2 regions of the Vreelandella vilamensis genome follow, and region 2 is predicted to be linked to the other one. Evidence: predicted binding sites of a transcription regulator. Region 2 holds the regulator's gene; the other holds the start of a gene.

Region 1 (3,108 bases), on a different contig from region 2:
CCAGTAACCGTGAACGTTGCGGGCTGGTGCAGGGTATACCACCATTCCACTGAATATTTAATGATCGGGATATTGATCACGCCTACCATCGCCAATACTGAAGCCGCACGCGACCCGCTATCTCGGCTTGAAAACGCCCCGCGCAGCGCAATAACGCCCAAGTACAGAAACAGCAGAATGAGCATCGAAGTAAGGCGTGCGTCCCACATCCACCATGTTCCCCACGTGGGCACGCCCCACACTGCACCGGAAAAGAGCGATACGAAAGTCATCGCCGCGCCTAAAGGCGCCATGACAGTCGCCGCCATGTCCGCGACTTTGATCTTCCAGACCATAAACACAAATCCCGCGACTGCCATCGACACAAAGATCGACTGAGCCAGAAAAGCGGCGGGGACATGCACATAAATAATGCGAAAGCTGTTGCCTTGCTGATAATCGGCCGGAGCAAAAGCCAACCCCCACACCGTACCGGTAACGATGAGAATGGCCGCAAGCGCCCAAAACCACGGCTGTAATCGAGCACTGATGGCATAAAACCATTTTGGCGACCGCAGCTTGTTTATAAAAGCCCACATAGTGAGTCTGTCCTCAACCGTTAATACTGATTCGCAGTGATGCCGCAATTGCCCAGGGTGCCAGCATGAGGGCGGCCGCTAACAGTGCTCCCAAAATCGCCAAATGCGCACTAACGCTGTCGCCCGCAATCGCGGCCTGCACTGCACCAGCACCAAAAATAAGCACGGGTATGTAAAGAGGCAGCACCAATAGAGACAACAAGACGCCGCCTCGTGACAACCCCACCGTCAGTGCTGCACCAATTGCACCAATAAGGCTTAGCGTCGCACTGCCTAAGGCAAGTGAGACAGCGAGCACTAAGTAGCTCCCTGCCGGCAGCGCCAACATAATACCCAAAACAGGCGCCATTAACGCCAACGGCAACCCTGTCAAAAGCCAATGTACCGCTACTTTCGCCAGTGTTAATGCCGCGAGCGGTTGCGGCGCAAGCAGTAACTGCTCCAAACTGCCATCATCAAAATCGCTACGAAACAGACTGTCCAGCGATAGCAATGCCGCCAGCAATGCGGCAACCCACAAAAGCCCGGGGGCAATTAACGCTAACAATTCAGGATCAGGGGAAATACCAATTGGAAACAGCGTAATAACCAAGGCAAAAAAGACCAAAGGATTCAGCACTTCACCACGGCGGCGTAGCATTAATACCAAATCACGCTTTAATGTCGCCGTTAACGCGAGTGCCAAGCCTTCACCAGGCTCTTTTAACCTCGGGACAACCGCTGCGGACTCTTGCTGCACCAACACTCTCCTTATACCTAGCCCGTTGTTCAGCCCAGCTCAATTCGTCGTAACGCGGGGGATGAGGCTAACTCGTGGTGGGTGGTAACAATCACACAGCCACCGCTGTTTGCATGCGCCACAAACTGGGCTTCAAGGGCAGCAACACCGTGGCGGTCAATGGCGGTAAAAGGTTCATCTAGTACCCATAAAGCGCGCGGTGTCAGCGTCAACCTCGCTAGCGCAATGCGACGCTGTTGGCCAGCGGAAAGCTGCCCGGCCGGCACATCTTCAAACCCTGCAAGCCCGACATTGGCCAATGCGTCGTAACGCTCATGTTCATCGCCGCGCTGACCGTCAAGTGCCTGGTACCAAGAGAGATTTTCCAAGGCTGTTAGCCCTGTTTTAACGCCTGGAGCATGGCCGAGATAGAGCAGATTGGTTAAAAAATGCTCTCGCATCTCGCGCATGGGTCGACCATTCCAATAAAGCTCACCTTCGTAATCGCTCAGCTGTCCCGAGAGAATTTTCAATAACGTGGTTTTACCGCTGCCGTTGGGACCTTCAATCCGGACAACCTCACCGCTATGGATATCCACATCAAGCTCTTGAAAAAGCCAGCGATCATCGCGTTCACAGGCTAGCTGTTGGGCTTGTAAGCGCAGACTCAATGGGCTCTCCATACATAATGATTTCGCGACGAACTCTACACGGAAAGCGGTTTTCTCGCTAGTCACACCCTGCGACGCCCGGTCGCAGATTAACCTTGATCAACGCACGCATTAACCGAATACACCCATGCACGCCGTTGTTTTCTACCCCGGGCTAGACTGTATAGAAAAACACATATACAGTAATACTTGTACATAACAACAGCCTGTTCTAAAAAACAGCCTACTCTAAAAACTGTATTAAAAAACATTTAGATAAGAATACGTTAAATAAGCCACAGGATGTCGCTGCCAACCTTGACCTTGGAGACTTCCATGACCACCTTCCCCGCTATTGCCGAGCTATACAACACCCCTGCCACTAAGCGCACCACACGACACAACACTTACGCTATCAAAGTGCGTGGCAATCAGATGAAAGATTGCAACCTATTTGATGGTGATGTCATTATTATTCGTCGTTTTCAGCACGATACCCACGACGAGACCGCAGTGGCGGAAATTAACCGCCGCCCTGTAGCGCTTAAGCACCTTTCGATCAGCCGCGAAGGCGTTCACCTTCAGCTAGAGCAAGTCGGCACACCGGCCATTTTTTTGCACAACCGCAATATTCAGGTACTGGGTCTTGTTATGGGCGTTGGTCATCAAGCTTCTTAGGCTTCCACGATTGGTCGCTACCGCCTGGAGACATAATGCGTTACCTCATTCCCAACCTTGCCCCCGATCTCTGGCATGACGAAAGCATTGACATCGAAAAAAGCCAGTTTATTGCTTGGGTGTGCCACGCGCCGAGCGTTGGTGATTTCGACACATTACTCAACGCTGCCAAGCAAGCGCACCCGAATGCGAGCCACCACTGCAGCGCCTATATTGCCGGTGCGCCGGGTGAGCAAAACCGCATTGGTTTTTCGGATGACGGTGAGCCTGGGGGAACGGCTGGGCGGCCCATGCTTCAAGTTCTCAATGGCAGCGGTATCGGCGAAATCGGCTGCGTTGTGACCCGCTATTTTGGCGGCACCAAGCTGGGCACGGGTGGGTTGGCCCGCGCCTACGCACAAGCGGTAAGCACCGCGCTGGAAACGCTCCCTACCCGCGAAATCGTTGAACGTGATACCTACATTTTGCGCTTAACGTTTGCCCA
Region 2 (3,108 bases):
GGTAGCGATGTCATTTGCACAGAGTGTGCTGGCTCCTTGGGCATTGTGGTTATGCGGCGCGGTTTCGTTAGCGGTGCTGGGGCGTATTTTGGCGCTGAAGCCGTGGCAGCCCTTATTCGCGGATACAGCACTGCAGCATCGTTGGCTGGCCGCAACCTTGGCGGTTGTGTTGATGTGGCAATTGCGGGCTCAAGCCGTTGATTGGTTGACACTGCATTTGGTTTTTACGGCATTGATGACGCTGGTTTTTAAAGCACCGCTTGCGCTCATTAGCAATGTGATGATTAACGTGGCGATGGTAGTGATTGGCCGTAATGAGTGGTCATTGCTGGGCGTGAATGTGCTAGTCACCGGCATTATTCCGGCATTGGTGGTGGGGATTATCTGGCGACTTGTGGATCGTAAACTGCCTGATAATCTAATGGTTTTTATGTTTGTATGTGGTTTTTTTGGCTCGGCTCTTGCGACGTTGGGAGGCGGCTTGACTGCCGTTGGGCTGATTGTCGCCGCGGGCACCGATCCTGAAGCCGTATATTTGGCACAGGAATATGCACGTTTTCTACCATTATTAATGCCGTCTGAAGCCTTTATCACCGGGATGTTGTTAAGCGTTTTGTTGGTCTACCATCCGAATTGGGTGGCCACATTTAATGACCACCGTTATATCGATATGCAATAGTACGTTTCCCGAAGCTTTTCCCTAAAGCTTCCCGGGGAGGGGTTTACCCAAGGGCTTGGCCGTTACCGCCACGAATGACGCCAACGCCAACACCTTCGATCTCTAACGCTTGAGTACGTAGGTCGATCACAATCGGATCGAACTCTGCGTTTTCGGCAAGCAGTTGAACGTTGTGCCCTTGACGCTTAAAGCGCTTAACAGTGACTTCGTCTTCAATGCGAGCGACAACGATTTGGCCATCACGCACACGTTCTGTGCGATGAACCGCCAGCAGGTCTCCTTCTAAAATGCCCACATCTTTCATTGAGAGTCCCCGTACACGCAATAAGTAATCGGCTTTCGGCGTGAAGTATTCAGGCGGTAGCGGGCAATAGCGATCAATGTGTTCATTAGCTAACACGGGGCTACCCGCTGCGACTTCGCCAATAACCGGCAAGCCGCTAGGCATTGTGCCATCAGCGGTAGACTCGTTTGAGAGCTCTTGCCCCTCGAGAGTTTCTTGCGCGGGCAAGCGGATACCGCGAGAGGTGTTACGGATAATGCGAATGGTGCCTTTGCGTTCTAGTGCGCGCAAGTGCTCTTCGGCTGCGTTAGGGGAGCGAAACCCAAGTGCTTTAGCGATTTCGGCGCGGGTCGGCGGGTAACCGTACTCGCTCATGGTTTTGACAATAAAGTCGTAAACATTCTGCTGACGAGCTGTTAAAGGCCGTGACATCGCAAGCTCCTTTTTTGCAGTTTTGATTTATGCACGTTTTGACATCTCGCTAGTACTGACTCAGTCAATAACGTTAAATGGTTTTGTGTGATTAAGTATACAGTATGTTGCTCTGTCCAGTGCAACCGTTACAGCCAATTTTCCTCATTTTTTCTGGTGCGTTTGTTTAAGCGCAATAAAGCAAATGTCGCGTTAGCGTTAAAAGTGCCCGATTCATCAAACATTGAGCCCGGATATCGCTTGGCGTAATATTCTAAAATGTTTAAAACACTCGTTTTTAGGAGCGACCATGGCTCAGTCTGATACGGTGACACGGATATTGGATACCGCTGAAGTTCTGTTTGCTGAACGCGGTTTTGCGGAAACGTCGCTGCGTAATATCACCAGTAAGGCGCGGGTCAATTTGGCTGCAGTGAACTATCACTTCGGTTCTAAAAAAGCCTTAATTCAAGCGGTGTTCTCTCGCTATCTTGATCCCTTTACACAGCGCTTTCATACCGCGTTAGATGAGCTGGAAGCACGCTACCAAGGGCGGGTAATTCCCCTAGAGGTGCTGCTAGAAACTATGGCCACGACGGTGCTGGCCGTGCCTGCCGAGCGGAATAGCTTGAAGGTGTTCATGCGTCTGCTTGGCCTTGCTTATAGCCAAGCACAGGGGCATTTACGTCGTTTTATTCAAGACGAGTACGGTGATGTGTTCACGCGTTTTACGGAGCTTGTGCGTCAGGCAACACCGACTATCCCCGATGCTGAGCGTTTTTGGCGTCTGCATTTCATGCTAGGAACCGTGATTTTTACGCTCTCAGGATTGGATGCGCTACGCGATATTGCGGAAAAAGACTATCAAGAGCAGGTTTCTGTGCGCGACCTTGTCAGGCGGTTACGCCCCGTCGTCGTCGCCGCGATGAACGCGCCGCTGCCTGCAAGCGCCGATGAGGAGAATTATGCGGACGCCCAAGCTCAGTGAGTTACCGCCCTTGCACGCCTATTGGCTGGAGATTGATACTCAGTGCCAGACGCTTACTTCATGGAAAGGAGAAAAAGCGCTTTTCTCTTGCTTAGTGTCTACCGCGAAGGCCGGCACAGGGCAGGACGAAAGTAGCGGGAAAACACCCCATGGATGGCATTATGTACGTGCCGCTATTGGAGGCGATGCGCCGTTGAGCGCGGTTTTTCGTGGTCGCCGCTGGACAGGTGAAGTCTACACGCCTTCGCTAGGGCAGCAGTATCCCGAGCGCGATTGGATATTAACCCGTATTCTGTGGCTTTGTGGTTTAGAGAGGGGTTATAACCGTGGCGGCTGCGTGGACTCTCAGCGCCGTTATATCTATTTACACGGCACGCCACAAAGCGAACCTATGGGAAAACCTCTGTCTCACGGCTGTATTCGCCTAAGCCAGGACGATTTGCTCTACGTATTTGACCATACACCGGCGGGAACGCCAGTGTGGCTACACGGTTAGCGAAAAGTTGCATGTAGCGAGTGTTGGTCTAAAATTAGCGCTCCTTTTTTCAGGATCTTTCGTTATGTCGCACCCCTTTGGCCCGGTCATGCTTGACCTTGAAGGGCTTTCGTTAACTCGCGATGAGCGCAAGCTATTAAAAGCCCCAGCTGTTGGTGGCGTGATTTTATTTGCGCGCAACGTCGAAAATGCCTATCAGGTGCGTATGCTTTGCGATGCCATTCGTCGCGAACGGCCAGGGCTTCTTATTG

The links. Region 2 encodes LexA, which represses DNA repair genes until DNA is damaged. Its sites were predicted from a motif close to TACTGTNTANNTANACAGTA; they were not measured.
Region 1: QC823_RS09270 (LexA family protein) is a predicted target of LexA. The motif match lies at 2,125-2,144, and genes of this name have one in related genera.

The regions. Positions count from the first base shown of each region.
Region 1 is NZ_JARWAN010000013.1:34,530-37,637, forward strand. It holds gene QC823_RS09255 (heme ABC transporter permease) at 1-578, opposite strand, end outside; gene ccmB (heme exporter protein CcmB) at 592-1,317, opposite strand; gene ccmA (cytochrome c biogenesis heme-transporting ATPase CcmA) at 1,347-1,967, opposite strand; gene QC823_RS09270 (LexA family protein) at 2,283-2,624, shown strand; gene QC823_RS09275 (IMPACT family protein) at 2,660-3,108, shown strand, end outside.
Region 2 is NZ_JARWAN010000009.1:34,510-37,617, reverse strand. It holds gene QC823_RS07320 (energy-coupling factor ABC transporter permease) at 8-679, shown strand; gene lexA (transcriptional repressor LexA) at 723-1,394, opposite strand; gene QC823_RS07310 (TetR/AcrR family transcriptional regulator) at 1,684-2,361, shown strand; gene QC823_RS07305 (L,D-transpeptidase family protein) at 2,339-2,857, shown strand; gene nagZ (beta-N-acetylhexosaminidase) at 2,922-3,108, shown strand, end outside.